DNA from 2 places in the Paenibacillus sp. MB22_1 genome. Region 2 is predicted to be linked to the other one. Evidence: riboswitches for the same ligand, from Rfam matches in the RefSeq annotation. Region 2 holds a riboswitch; the other holds the start of a gene.
What was found. A riboswitch is a leader RNA that binds a small molecule or an ion and turns the genes downstream of it on or off. The one in region 2 is predicted to bind glycine.

Region 1: it holds a riboswitch for glycine, as region 2 does, so the genes downstream of both, gcvT (glycine cleavage system aminomethyltransferase GcvT) here and sdaAB (L-serine ammonia-lyase, iron-sulfur-dependent subunit beta) in region 2, are expected to answer to the same signal.

The regions. Positions count from the first base shown of each region.
Region 1 is NZ_JBLADV010000001.1:1,098,671-1,106,339, reverse strand. Features, by position in the region: gene proB (glutamate 5-kinase) at 235-1,341, shown strand; gene ACL02P_RS05095 (glutamate-5-semialdehyde dehydrogenase) at 1,385-2,632, shown strand; gene proC (pyrroline-5-carboxylate reductase) at 2,681-3,541, shown strand; gene mtnB (methylthioribulose 1-phosphate dehydratase) at 3,611-4,285, shown strand; gene gcvH (glycine cleavage system protein GcvH) at 4,390-4,818, opposite strand; glycine riboswitch at 5,031-5,129, shown strand; gene gcvT (glycine cleavage system aminomethyltransferase GcvT) at 5,340-6,470, shown strand; gene gcvPA (aminomethyl-transferring glycine dehydrogenase subunit GcvPA) at 6,490-7,669, shown strand, end outside.
Region 2 is NZ_JBLADV010000002.1:2,466,773-2,474,441, reverse strand. Features, by position in the region: gene ACL02P_RS23010 (SDR family NAD(P)-dependent oxidoreductase) at 1-657, opposite strand, end outside; gene ACL02P_RS23005 (ArsR/SmtB family transcription factor) at 747-1,085, opposite strand; gene ACL02P_RS23000 (MFS transporter) at 1,218-1,415, shown strand; gene sdaAA (L-serine ammonia-lyase, iron-sulfur-dependent, subunit alpha) at 1,682-2,563, opposite strand; gene sdaAB (L-serine ammonia-lyase, iron-sulfur-dependent subunit beta) at 2,581-3,252, opposite strand; glycine riboswitch at 3,416-3,542, opposite strand; gene ACL02P_RS22985 (S8 family serine peptidase) at 4,039-7,669, shown strand, end outside.

The sequences.
Region 1 (7,669 bases), on a different contig from region 2:
GCGAGACAGAGAGTAAATTCCACCGGCTGAAAGAATTTACATGCTAGCCCTTTCCGAATCCTATCCCTGAGCGGCCGGCCGAACAAGCCGGACAGCGCCCCTGTTACCGGGCATTGAAGTTGGATGAGCTCGTCTCATCAATAAAGGTGGTACCGCGGAAGTCAAAACTTTCGTCCTTTGCATGCAAAGGCGAAAGTTTTTTTTATTTTATTCATCGTTTGAGGAGTGATCCCCATGCTGCGACGCATCGTCGTCAAAATTGGCAGCAGTTCGCTGACATCGTCGGAAGGAGGATTAAACCGGGAGGCGGTTGCGTATTACGCATCCGAATTGGCCGGGCTGATTCAGGCCGGTTACCAGCCATTGCTTGTGACCTCCGGCGCGGTGGCCGCCGGGTTCCGCGAAATCGGCTACCCCGAACGGCCCAAGCTGCTGTATGAGAAGCAGGCTTCGGCTGCCGTTGGTCAAGCGCTGCTGATGCAAGCTTATCGCGAAGAACTGGCCCGTCACGGAGTAACCGCGGCCCAGGTGCTGCTGACCCGGTCCGATTTTCAGAACCGCAAGCGAACGGGTAACGCCAGCATGGCGATCGAAGAACTGCTGAAGCGAAACGTGTTGCCGATTATTAACGAGAACGACACCGTCTCGCTCGATGAGTTGAAATTCGGCGACAACGATACGTTGTCCGCCCTCGTCGCCAACCTGATTCACGCCGATCACCTGCTGATCTTGACCGATATGGACGGACTGTACACCAAGGATCCGCGCCTGGATCCGCAGGCCCAGCGCATCAGCCGGGTCACGGAAATCACCAGCCAGATCTATGCCATCGCCGGCGGCGCCGGCTCATCCGTCGGCACGGGCGGCATGCGGTCGAAAATCGACGCCGCGAAAATCGCTTCGCTCGGAGGCGTTCCGGTCTTCGTCGGAAAGGTCGCCTCTCCTGGCGATCTGCTGGCCGCTTTGCGCGGCGACGGGCACGGCACCTATTTCGAAGCTCATGGTGCCTCGCTGCCGCGGAAGAAGCAATGGCTGGGCTTCTTCTCCACCCCGATCGGGACGCTGACGGTGGATGCCGGTGCCGAGGAGGCTTTGATCCGCGGTGGACGAAGCCTGCTTCCGGTCGGCGTCAAAGAGGCCAGCGGACAGTTCCATACCGGCGACGTCGTAGAAGTCGTCAGCTCAGGTGGCGAGGTACTGGGACGGGGCATCGTCAATTATGATGCAGAACAGCTCCATCACATCCTCGGGCTCCCCAGCACCGAGGTCTTCAAGAAGTTGGACAGCGTCCATCGTCTGGAGGTCATCCACCGGGACGAATGGATTTCGCTAAAAGCATAATCACCCCATCCTTTTTCACTGGATTTTAAGGAGGTATACCTAAATGAGTGAAGTGAGAGAAAAAGCGAAGCTGGCCGGAACGGCCGTGTCCGTCCTAAATCGTTTGACAACGGCGCAAAAAAACGAAGCTCTGCTGGCAGTCGCCGATGCGCTGGTACGCAATAGCGACGCGATACTCGCGGCGAATGAAGAGGATCTGCAGCGGGGACGCGACAACGGGACGTCTTCCTCCATGCTGGATCGCCTGGCATTAACCCATGAGCGCATTGAAGGGATCGCTGAAGGACTGCGGCAAATCGCCGAGTTGCCCGACCCGGTTGGCGACGTGCTGGAGACGATCGACCGTCCGAACGGGCTGCATATCATCAAACGCCGCGTCCCGCTTGGCGTCATCGGGATCGTCTATGAAGCGCGGCCAAACGTGACAGTGGATGCGATGGGCTTATGCCTGAAGACAGGCAACGCCGTTGTGCTGCGCGGCGGCTCCTCCGCGCTGTCCTCCAACCGAAAAATCGTGGAGATCATCCATAGCGCACTTGCGGGAACTCAAGTTCCGGTCGATGCCGTCCAGCTGATCGAGGATCCGAACCGCTCCTCCGTTGACGAAATGCTAAAGCTAAACGGATTGCTGGACGTCGTGATTCCGCGCGGCGGCAGCTCTCTGATTCAAACGGTCGTGCAAAACGCCACGGTCCCGGTCATTGAGACGGGCGCCGGCATCTGCCATACGTACTTGGATGCCTCGGCCGATCCCGTGATGGCGACGGAGATCGCTATGAATGCCAAAGTTCAGCGCCCGTCGGTCTGCAACTCGATGGAAACGCTGCTGGTGCATGAGGCATTCGCTGAACAACATTTGCTCGAGCTGGCGAACCGTTTCAAGGAAGCCGGGGTCGAGCTGCGGGGAGATGAGGCTGCAAGACAGCTAATCTCTTGGGCTGCGCCAGCGACGGATGAAGATTATGCCACGGAGTACAACGACTATATTCTCAACGTTAAAATCGTTCGCAACCTGGACGAAGCGATGGCGCATATCGCCCGCTTTGGCACGAAGCACTCCGAGTGCATCGTTACCCAGGACAGCGCGAATGCCGAACGGTTCCAGCAAGAAGTGGACGCTGCGGCGGTTTACCACAACGCCTCTACCCGCTTCACCGACGGCTTCGAGTTCGGGTTCGGCGCAGAGATCGGCATCAGTACCCAAAAGCTGCATGCCCGCGGACCGATGGGCCTAACTGCGCTCACCTCAAGTAAATATATCATCCAGGGGAACGGACAAATCCGGCAGTAACGGGGTGTCCCCCTTTTTTTCCACCATTAAAACCGGAGGTCATATGCTATGAATACCATACCCACTTTGTCCGCCTCCACCATCTGTTTCTATGGAGCGGGTTCGATGGCTGAAGCGATCGTACGCGGCTTGCTCCATAAGCAAGTTGCTGGCGCGGATCAAATTGTGATGCTGAATCGCTCGAACCGGGAACGGCTCGATTATTTAGCGCAAACCTACCAGGTACAAACAGCGGCTGAAGAGGACGCGAAACGGGTCTACTTGCGGGATGCATCGATTATCGTCCTGGCGATGAAGCCGAAGGACGCCGGCGAAGCTTTGGCTGAACTTGGACCGCTTCTGCGCGAGGGTCAGTTGATCGTCTCCCTGATCGCCGGCTTATCTATCGCGACGATTCAAGTCCTGCTTGGCAGTCCGGTCGCAGTGGCTCGCACGATGCCAAACACCTCCTGCTCCATCGGACATGGAGCTACCGGGATCTCCTTCTCTCCGGAGACCACCGAGGCGCAGCGCGCCCAAGTCTTGTCGATGTTTGAAGCCGTTGGAATGGTTAGCGTTATCCCGGAAGAACAAATGGAAATTTTGACGGGCGTATCCGGGAGCGGACCTGCATATGTTTATTATCTGATGGAAGCGATGATTGAAGCGGGCATCGAAGGCGGGCTAACACCAGAGCAATCCCGCGAGCTTACCGTGCAAACGGTGCTGGGCGCTGCCCTCATGATGTCGGAAACCGGCGAAGCGCCTACCAAGCTGCGTGCGGACATCACCTCGCCAAACGGTTCGACGCAAGCGGCGATCGGCGTGCTGGAAGCCGGCAGCTTTCAGCCGAACGTAAAGGCTGCGGTCCACCGGGCTGCCGAACGCTCGAAAGAAATGGGCGAAGCCGTGAGACAAGCGCTGTTGTAGCAGCGAAGCTGTGTGGTGCAGCGATGGCCGGCAATGCACTTAAGGCCAGTATGAAAGGGGGACGGCAGCATGAACTACGTCGATATCCCATGGGAAGAAAAACAAGCGGCGCTGGACGCCATCCAACGCCTGTGGGAGGAGTTCGCCGCCCGCGGTTGGTTCCCCGCTTCCAGCGGCAGCTTGTCGATGAGGGTCGGCCGGTATACGCCGGACCGGTTCGTGTTTGCCGTAACAGCCGACGAGACGTATAAGTCGGAGCTGTCAGCGGCACCCTCCCCTCCGGCAGGCGTGCTGTTCGTCGATTCCGCCGGCGCGCCCTGTGAGCCAACGCGGCTCAAGCCTTGCGCCGACGCACCGATACACGCGAGAATCTACCGGATGACCGGCTGCGGCGCGATCGCGCACGTACATACGACGTTCAATAATGTGCTCAGCGACTATTTCGCAGCGGATGGCGGCGTCCCACTCAAGGGAAACGAACTGCTCAAAAGCCTAGAGATATGGGAGATGCAAGCGGAGATCCGAGTGCCGATTCTGCCAAACGCCGCCGAGCTCCCTGCCATCCTCAAGCAAATCCCGGGCAGTCTGGATACAAGTGTGCCCGCGTTGTTGCTGCAAAATCACGGGATCTATGCCTGGGGGGCTAACATCACCAAGGCCAAGCGCCATCTGGAAGCGCTGGAGTTTATGTTTGAAGCGCTGTACCGTTCCCTGCTGTTGCCCCCCAAAGGGCATCATGCCTAAAAAAACAACTCGCGACAAGCGATAGCGGAGTTATGCTGACCGAACATCAGCGGCTTCCGCGATTACGCTGACCGCGAGTTTCTTACTTTGCCCGAAATCTTGCTTTATCTCTCGATAAATTCCGCATACGCCTTCGCGTCCATCAAATTCGCCAGCGCGACGTTTGCGTCTTCCTTCAAACGAATGTGAACCATCCAGCCCCCGTCGTACGGCTCTTCATTCACGAGCTCCGGCGCGGTATCCAGCTCCCGGTTCACCGCCAGCACAGTCCCGCTGACCGGCGTAAACAAATCGGCGACCGTCTTAACGGATTCGATCGTTCCGATGCCTTCCTGCGCTTCGAATTCCTGCCCCGGTTCGGGCAGCTCCACGAACACGATGTCGCCCAGCCGATGTTGGGCTACGTCGGAGATGCCGATCTTCACCGTCCCATCCCCCAAATCAAGCACCCATTCATGCTCATCGCTGTACAACACGTTTTCCCTGATCTCACTAGCCAAAGCTTGCTCCTCCTCTTTCGGATGATCTAGCATACCTTACACATTGTGGATTATCTATCTTCGTATTTCCCTCGTTCAGATTATTCCAAACCTAGCTCTCATGTCAATATTATTAACACATTTGATAGAGTCTAACAAAATGTAAGCGTAGCCTTTTCCAGTAAACGAATTTAATTAAAATTATTATGATAACTTTATTGACATCTAGGCGGTTTTTGAGTATTAATGAGATGTGTAAGCTGCGGTTGATGGCAGGGGGAGAGATTACAATTACCGTATTGTAACGCCGAAGGAGCAAGCCGCGAAGCGGTGAATCTCTCAGGCAAAAGGACCTCTGCCGGACGCAACTCTGGAGAGCATTCACGTAGAGGTATCCTCTACGTGAATCACCCAAGGGGAAACCTGCGCGAGCTTCGAGCCTTAGCACAGGGTAACTCTCAGGTACAAGGGACAGAGCCGGGAAGAACCGTTAGGTAGGCTAGCGGGTTTTCTTTGGCCTGTCCTTTTTGCTGTTCTCAAAAATTGGCCGATCCGGCCCTTACGAGGTGATGGCAATGTCCGAATCCGCATTGCGGCGTACGCCGCTCTATCCCGGATATGCGCGTTATGAAGGAGTCCGCTGTATCGATTTCGGCGGTTGGGAGCTGCCGGTGCAGTTCAGCGGCATCCAGAAAGAGCACGAAGCCGTGCGCGAGCGCGCCGGTCTGTTTGACGTATCGCATATGGGCGAATTTTTCGTGGAGGGCCCTGAGTCGGAACGCTTTTTGCAACACATGACAACCAACGACGTGACTCTGCTTCAGCCGGGGAAAGCCCAATACACCTTGCTCTGCTATCCCGATGGCGGCGTGGTGGACGATCTGTTGATCTATCAACTGGATGAAGGCAAGTACATGCTGGTGGTCAACGCCTCGAATATTGAAAAAGACTGGGACTGGCTGCAGCAGCACCTTCCTGCTGAAGGTGTAACCATGCGGAACGCCTCCGACGAGACGGCGTTGCTTGCCGTTCAAGGGCCGCTGGCCGCCTCCCTCCTCTCCCCTCTTAGCGAAGGGGAGGATCCAGTGGCCTTGCGTCCGTTCACATTTATCCGGGAAGCGCGGATTGCCGGCATACCTGCCTTGCTGTCCAGAACCGGGTATACCGGCGAGGACGGATTTGAGTTGTATGTAGCAGCCGAGCAAGCGCAAGCGCTTTGGGACATACTGATGGAGGCCGGGGAGAGCCATGGCCTTCTCCCGGCCGGGCTGGGCGCTAGAGATACGCTGCGCTTCGAAGCTTGCCTGCCTCTGTACGGCCAGGAATTGGGACCTGAGATCACCCCGCTCGAAGTGGGCTTAAACCGATTCGTGAAGCTGGAGCAAGGCGACTTCATCGGCCGCGATGCATTGATCAAACAACGGGATGAAGGCATCCCTCGCCGCCTCGTCGGCCTGGAGATGATCGATCGCGGGATTCCGCGTACGCATTACCCGGTGTTTGCCGAAGGCTCTGAGGAACCGATCGGAGAAGTCACGACAGGCACGCAATCGCCTACCCTGAAAAAAAACCTCGGGATGGCGATCCTCACCAACCGCTATACCAAACCCGGCACGATTGTGGAGGTCGACATCCGCGGCAAGCGGCTGAAGGCCAAGGTCGTCCCGCTGCCGTTCTATCGCCGAAACCCTGCCGCCAAGCGGTGAAAGGAGAACACGAAATCAGATGCTAAAACATCGTTATTTGCCGTTAACCGAACAAGACCAAGCGGAAATGCTGCAAACGATCGGCGCAAGCTCCGTCCAAGAGCTGTTCAAGGACATTCCGGAGAGCATTCGCATTCAAGGTGAACTCCCGGTATCCCCTCGTTTAGACGAATACGCGCTGACCCGCCACTTAGCAGAACTTGCCGGTCGTAATGCCGACACCGACCGATTCACCAGCTTTCTTGGTGCCGGGATTTATGACCATCACATTCCTTCCGTCATTCAGCACGTCGTGTCCCGTTCGGAATTTTATACCGCGTACACGCCGTATCAGCCGGAAATTAGCCAAGGCGAGCTGCAGGCGATTTTCGAATTCCAGTCGTACATCTGCGAGCTGACCGGACTGAAGGTCGCCAATGCCAGCATGTACGACGGAGCTACCGCTTTAGCCGAAGCCGGCAACCTGGCCGCGGCTGCCACCAGACGCAAACAGCTTATCGTCTCCCGCACCGTCCATCCGGAAGCACGCGAGGTGCTCGCCACCTACGCTCACGGTCTGAATCTGGAGATCGTTGAGGTCGGCTGGGAGCAAGGCGTAATTGATCGTGAGGCGCTTGCTGCGGCCGTCACCAAGGACACCGCTGCCGTCTTGATCCAGAACCCGAACTTCTTTGGCTCCCTGGAGGATCTTCGTGCCATCGGCGAACTGGCCCATGCCCAAGGGAGCTTGCTGATCGTCAGCAGTAATCCGCTCGCACTTGGCTTGCTGGAAGCGCCGGGCAAGCTTGGAGCCGACATCGTCGTTGGCGACGCCCAGCCGCTGGGGCTGGCTCCTTCCTTCGGCGGACCAACCTGCGGTTTCTTCGCCGTATCGGAAGCGCATATGCGCCGGATCCCCGGCCGGATCGTCGGGCAGACCACCGATCGCAACGGCAAGCGCGGGTTCGTCTTGACACTGCAAGCCCGTGAGCAGCATATCCGCCGCGAGAAAGCAACCTCCAACATCTGCTCCAACCAGGCCCTGCTTGCCTTGGCTGCCTCTGTCTACTTATCCATGATGGGCAAGCAAGGAATGGCCGAAGTTGCGGAGCTGAATTTGCAGAAAAGCCATTATGCCAAACAGGTGTTCACCGCCATTCCTGGCGTAAGCGCCGCTTTTGAGTCGCCGTTCTTCAACGAGTTTGTGCTTCGGCTGCCGG
Region 2 (7,669 bases):
ATCTTCCCCCCGCCGCTTCAGCGGAACTCCAGCGATATAAGCGGCATCATTCCGATCCGCAAGCTCGCGGTCGCGATCGCTGATCGTCCAGCCCGGGGCGACCTGATTAACGGTAATCCCGTACTCCCCAACCTCCTTGGCCAGGACGCGGTAAACGCCGTCCATGCCTCTTTTTCCTGCCGTATACGCCGACTGGTTGGGGAAATTCTGCATGGCGCACTCGGTATTAATTCCGATGAAGCGACCTTTTCTTTTGCCCATCATCGCCGGAATAAACGCCTTGGCCAGAAACACGCTCTGCAGAACGCAGGATTCAAATTGGCTCACATAATCCTCTGCCGGCTGCTCCAGAACCGAGGTCCAGTTATACTGCACCACGGCATTGGCGACGACGATATCCGGATCGCCAAGCTCGGCCGCTACCTTCGCTTTCATCGCTTGGATATCCGCTTCCTTCGTGATATCGCCTCGCACGATCATCGCTTCTCTGCCGGCTTCGGTAATCTCCTGCAGCAATTCCTGGGCTTTGGCTTCATTATTCACGTAGTGAATCGCCACTTTCGCTCCGCAAGCGGACAACGTCCGGGTGATTACCCGGCCTAACTGGCCGGTTGCTCCGGTAATCAGCGCGATTTGTCCTGAGAGATCAATATTCAACACGGGTACGCTCCCCCTTGGCTCCGATTTATAGCTCAAGTCTCTACCTAATCGGATATTCGTATTATTTTAACGATCAGCTTATCATCTTACTTCGATTTGACGTTTAGCTCTTTATGTTCTGTTTTCTCATAAGCCTCCAAGATCGAGGTCAGCAAACCTGGGAAGCGGGACTCCAAATCCACTTCCCGCAACGAAATAAACCGCTGCGTGCCTTGGATCCGAGTCGATATGACGCCGGCTTCCCGCAGCGTCCGGATATGGTGCGACAACGTCGATTTGGCGATGGGAACCTCGAAATGATTGCAAGGCTGTTCGCCGCAGCGGCGCATTTCCGCCACAACGCTAAGCCGAATCGGGTCACTTAAAGCGTACAACACGGAAGACAATTGGATTTCATCCCGTTCGGGGTGATATAGAACCTTCATAAGGAAAACTCCTTTATATCTAAATTTCGTGATGAATTCATTCTCCCCTATTTATATCATAAGGTAAGGCATGATATATTTCAATCGTTCGATAATTTTCGAACAACACTAGGCCTCGCCGCCGTCGCCGGGTTGTTTAGCCCGAGCTTCTGGATTCTGCTCGCCGTTCGCGTCGTGCAAGCATCCGGTGCCGGAGCGGTCGTTTCGTTGTCGATGGTTACGTTATCCCGTTACGTTCCGATCCAGCGGCGCGGCAAAGCGATGGCCTTGATCATGTCGGCCGTATCGCTGGCAGCTTTGCCACCTTGTTTTTGCTGCCGCAAATTTTAGTGCATCGCTTCGGATTAACCGCCAGCCATGCCGGACTGGTCATCTTCCCGGGCTCGATCCTCGCGATGGTCGCTTCCCGCAAAGTGGGTTCGGTCATCGACCGTCACGGGAAGCTGCTTGCACTAGTCTCGTCGTTCGTTTATTTGCGCAGCGTTGTTGTTGCATTGCAGTCAACAAGAAGCAATGCAACACCATGGAAGCCCAACCGGAATAAACCGAATCCATACCCTACCTCTGAAAAAAGAAAACCTTTGGAGCAACTCCTTCTACTTCTTCCGGCTTCGCAGCTCCTTCATGATTTTGCGGCCGGTAGGCGTTTGTGCCAGCCCGCCCTGCGCGGTTTCGCGATGGCGGCTGGGCATCGCCGAGCCCACCTCCAGCATCACGTCGATGACTTCGTCCGACGGGATCGCACTGCGCACACCGGCCAAGGCCATATCGGCGGCAGCCAGCGCATTCACCGCCCCAAAGCCGTTACGCACGATACAAGGAATTTCGACGAGACCGCCAACGGGATCACAGATCAACCCCAGCGTGTTCTTTAACGCGAGGCCAACGGCGTGCACCGCCTGCTCCGGCGTCCCGCCGCGTAGCTCAACCATTGCACCGGCCGCCATCCCAATCGCCGATCCGATTTCTGCTTGGCAGCCCCCTTCTGCACCGGAAATAAACGAGTTGTTGGCGATCACGTACCCGATGGCCCCCGCGCAAAACAACCCGCGCACAAGATGCTCATCCTCCCAGCCGAAGCGCTCTTGGGCGCTGACGAACACGCCGGGGATGATGCCGCACGAGCCCGCCGTCGGCGTGGCGACGATCCGGCCCATCGAAGCGTTCACCTCGGACACGGCCAGCGCATAAGCCATGGCCTGACATGCGATGTCACCAACCGAGGTCTCACTGCGATTGCGGTAAGCCTCCACCCTTTTGGCATCGCCGCCGGTCAGCCCGCTTGTGGAGACGATATCCTCCGTCAGCCCCTTATGCACCGCCGTTTTCATGATTTGGTAGTATTCGTTCATGGCGGCCAAAATTTCTTCCTCCGATTGCCCGCTCTCTTCCACCTGGTCCTGAATCATAATGCTGGAAATCGTGCGAGATTCCCGCTCACAGAGCTGGGCCAGCTCACGTAAATTTTTAAAACGCATCGTGCTCCCTCCTCGCTTTACTTCGTCAGATCAATATAGGACACTTGGCTGACATGCTCCAACGCACGGATCGCCTCCACTAATTCCGGCGGAATGGACGAATCGGCTTCCACAACAGTCAGTGCCTCAGCGGTCCGCCCTTTCCGATCGGTAATAATGTAGCCGATATTGACGTTCTCCCGGCTGAACAAGGCCGTAATCCCTGCCAGTACCCCTTGCCGGTCTGCGTGGGAGATGACCAGCGTCGGCAGCTCGCCTGAGCATTTCACCTCAAAACCGTCGATGTTGCGAATGACGATCGTCCCTCCGCCAATGGATGCCCCCATGACCTCGATATGACTTCCGTCTTGGCGGGTTAGTTTTATTTTTACCGTATTCGGATGGGCCCCAGGCAGGACTCCGGTGGCAAACACCACCTCAATCCCCTGCTTTTCAGCGTCCTGCATCGACTGGCGGATTCGCTCGTCGTCCGTACGGTAATCCAGAATGCCGCCAACGATGGCCAGATCGGTACCGTGCCCGCTGTACGTTTCGGCAAAGGAGCCGTAGAAACAAATCTCCGCCTTGACCGGCGCGGTTCCGAGCAGCTGACGGGCAAATCGTCCAATCCGTACAGCCCCGGCCGTATGTGAGCTGGAAGGCCCAATCATCGCCGGACCGATAATAGAAAATACGCTTTTAAATCGCATCGCTACATCTTCCCCTCATTTTTTCTATGACGAAAAAGAGACAGAGCAAAAAGGCTGCTGCCTTTCGCTCTGTCCCCGTTACCTGAAAGTTTAATGTTCCCGGTTCAACTTAACATCCGGGTCCATGTACCTCTTGGGTGGCTGTTCGCTCTCTCCAGAGTGGCGTCCGATCATGGTCCTTGTACCTGAGAGATTCGGCTGCCGGCTGCAGGACCGGCCCTTGCTCCTTCGGTGCCGCTAAGCTGGCGTCCCTTTTCGGATCAGCCCGCGGACTCTCCCATCATCCTCATTCGCCGATATGAATTTGTGCTTAATGTAAACCGAAGCTAGCAAGATGTCAAGATATCTTACATAAATTCCGGTGGTTCACGTTGAATTCTAGTTATTTTTTCCTATTTTTATAAGAAAATATGTATATTTTACTCATCCACCCACTTGTATACCTGATTTTACAGATATATACTGTCCGTAACAACCCCAGATTTTACCTTATTTTATGAATTGTTGAAAAATAAGGTGCGCTCCGTGTTAACTTATCTTCACTCTATGACCCCTGCTAAACTAAAACGATTCTCTCCACAGCATTGGCTTCAACTCACATCCACATCCACCATGACTTACTTACACCCGCTTCCACTATTTTACATGAAGGAGGTGATGTACCCAAGAGGCACTTGCTTCAATTTTTGTCAGGCGTAATGCGTCCGGACTCAGCTATTCGTTTCTCCGGGCGGCCGTCACAGGATGGATGTTGGGCTTAAAACTTAATCAAAGGGAGTGAAGAAGTTGATAAGTCTCAAGAGATTTCGCAAACCTTTCTCGCTTGGCATGTCGATCCTTCTTGCGTTAACTCTCGTTCCCGTCGCCTCCGCCAGCAGCAGCAGCGTATCGGGACAAAGCAGCCTGAGATCGAGCGCGCCCCAAGTGGCCGAAGCCAAGATCGACGCTAAATTGCAGACCCAGTTTAAGCAAGACGACTTCGTCACCTACCTGGTCAAACTCAAGGAGCAGACCGATACAACTTCGGTCGCCAAGCTGGCTCTTCAGAAAGCCCAGCTGGAGAAATCCACTCCTTCCGCCGCGAAGCTGTCCGTACGGACTTCCGTTGTCAGCGCCCTGCGCGAAACGGCCTCCCGCACCCAATATGCGCTGGAGGAATACTTGCGGAAAGCCCAGCAATCCGGAGAGGTGAAAGACTACAAAAGCTACTTTATCGTAAATGCCATGGCGGTGACAAGCTCGAAAGAAGTACTGGAGCAAATCGCCCTTTTCCCCGAAGTGGAGAAAATTCTGCCGAATGAAGAACGACATCTGCAAAAGGTTGAAATCCACAAAGATGCGGCTGCAGAGCCTGCCGTGAAACCGGCCGACGAAATTTCTTCTTCGCTGGGCGGTACAAGTCAAGCTCCCTCCGACGTTACTCCAAGCAGCGTCGAGTGGAACATCGCCCAGGTCAATGCCCCCGAGGTGTGGAATATGGGCATCGACGGCACCGGCATCGTTGTAGCTAACCTCGATACCGGGGTAGATTACAACCACCCGGCTCTACGGAGCAAATGGCGGGCCCTTGATGCTTCGGGCAATATCGTGAATCCCGAACTCAGCTGGTATGATCCGCACAGCCATGCTTCGCTGCCTACCGATAGCCACGGCCACGGCACGCACACCATGGGAACGATGGTTGGTTCGGAGCCGGACGGCTCGAACCAGATCGGCGTTGCGCCTGGGGCGAAATGGATCGCAGTCCGTATCTTTAACCCCTCCACCACGGATGCCATCATTCTGGACGGCGGCCAATGGTTGCTCGCCCCGGTGGATGCCGAAGGGAATCTGCATCCGGAGCTGGCTCCGGACGTGGTGAACAATTCCTGGGGAGGAGGCCCCGGTATTGATGAATGGTTCCGCCCGATCGTACAAGCTTGGAGAAGCGCGCAAATCTTCCCTGAGTTCTCGGCGGGCAACACCGATATCTTCAACCCCGGCGGTCCCGGTTCGGTAGCTGCGCCAGCTAACTATCCTGAAGCGTTTGCCACCGGTGCTACGGACATCAACGGGAATTTGGCGGATTTCTCTTTGCGTGGACCTTCGCCTTACGGTGAAATTAAACCGGAAGTTTCCGCACCAGGGGTCAACATTCGGTCCTCCGTTCCCGGTGGTGCCTATGAAGGCGGCTGGGACGGCACCTCGATGGCAGGCCCGCATACGACAGCCATCGCTGCCTTGCTGCTGCAGGCCAACCATTCCCTCACGGTAGACCAGCTGGAGGAAATCCTGACCAGCACGGCCACACCGCGGACAGACGCCGAGTATGAGACAGTCCCTAATAACGGGTATGGATACGGCATTGTAAATGCGTTGAACGCCGTAGGCTCTGTTCTCCAAGGGATCGGCAGCGTCTCCGGTCGCGTGGTGACCGGCGGAGAAGACTTGGACGAACCGGTCCTAGAGCATACGCCGCCTACCTTAATATATGAAGGCTTTGATTTGACATTATCCGCCCGTGTCAGCGACGAGGTGGCGGTCACGTCGGTCGATTTTTATGCGAAAGAAGCTGGAACCAGCCATTATTTATATATTCCGGCCACACGGGTATCCGGAAACGAGAAGGATGGCGTATATGAAGCCACCATCCCCGCTTTCCTGATCGGAACAGCCGGCCTTGAATATTATATCCACGTGAATGATTACGGCAATAACGGATTTGACAGCGAGCACTATTCTGTGACGGTGTCAGCCGGGATCGAGCCCGGATATTTGCAAGATTTCGAGTCGGAACCCATCGGATTCCAGTCTGGCGGAGCCGGCAACACTTGGGCTTGGGGAACGCCAGTCAGCGGACCGGGCAGCGCCTACTCCGGTGAGAAGGTGTACGCCAGCAATCTGACCGGCACCTACGCCCCCAACAGCAATTCGTATCTGCTTATGCCGCCGATCAATTTGACCGATAGTCCGCAAGGGGCATTGCTCTCTTTTAAGCATTGGTATGACCTTGAGGAGGGCTACGATATCGGCACGGTGTATATCGCTTCTTTAGACACCGATTACGCGTTCGTACCGGTAGCGGAATTCACTGGCACAAGCGACGGCTGGAAAACACAATACCTGGACCTGCGCGACTATGCCGGTGAGCAAGTTTACCTGCAGTTTGGACTGACCAGCGACGGCTCCGTGCATAAGGCCGGTTGGTACCTGGACGATCTGTCCCTGCAAGTACCTGACGCCACCGCACCTGAAGCACCTGCCGATCTGACCGGCTCCGTGAACTTTGCCGGCAGTGCCGAGTTGTCCTGGTCTCCGTCCGCCGATGAGGACGTGAAATTGTACACGGTGTACCGCTCGACCACTTCGGGCTCCGGTTATGAGGTGATCGGTACAAGCGGCCAAACGGAATTTACCGACACAACAACTGAAACGGATCATACCTATTATTATGCGGTCACCGCTACGGATTACAGTGACAACGAAGGCCCTAAATCCAATGAGCTGGAGCTGACAGTTGTACGTCCGGTGACGGTATTCAGTGATAACTTCGACGGCAGCAGCGATAACGGCTGGACGCACAGCGGCACGCGGGACGAATGGGAACGCGGCACCCCGGTGGTACCCGGTCCGGCTAGCGCTGTCTCCGAGCCAAACGTATGGGGAACCGATCTCGACAGCAACTATGAGAATGGAACAAATGCTTCGCTCATCTCCCCGACGATCGATTTGAGCACCGTCGATAATGCTACCCTTGTGTTTGATCATTGGTTTGAAATTGAAACCAATTATGATAACGGTTATGTGGAAATCAGCTCCGACGGCGGAACGACATGGAACGAGCTGGGCAAATTTTCACATAGCACCAATGGCAAGGTTTGGAGCACCGCTTATTACGATCTCGAAGATTATGTCGGAGAGCAAGTTCAGGTGCGGTTCCGTTTAACGACGGACGGCAGCGTTGTGAAAGCCGGCTGGTACATCGACAACGTTCAGGTGCTTAGCGTAAATACACCGGAAGATCAGGTGACGCAAAACGTGCTTGGCGAAGCCGGAGCAAAAACGGACAAGGCCGTAAAATCCGGGCCGGCCTACAAGCTGACCCGCACAAGCAAGGCCGAATTCGAGCAGCAGGTGAAACAAGCGAAGCCAGCCGGTGACATCGGCATCAGCAGCCTGCCGGCCAGCGCAACCGTGACGGTGGTGGAAACCGGGCGCTCTGTAAAAACCGATCCAGCCACCGGACGCTACAGCTTGAATCATGTTGCTGGGGATTACACGCTGAAAGCGGAAGCCTACGGCTATTATCCGCAAACGGCCAATGTGACCATCGCCGATCAGGTAAACGCCAAGGTCAACTTCACCCTGCAGCCGATTCCGAAAGGTACGCTCACCGGAACGATTACCGATAAACGTACTGGGGAGCCGATTGAAGGCG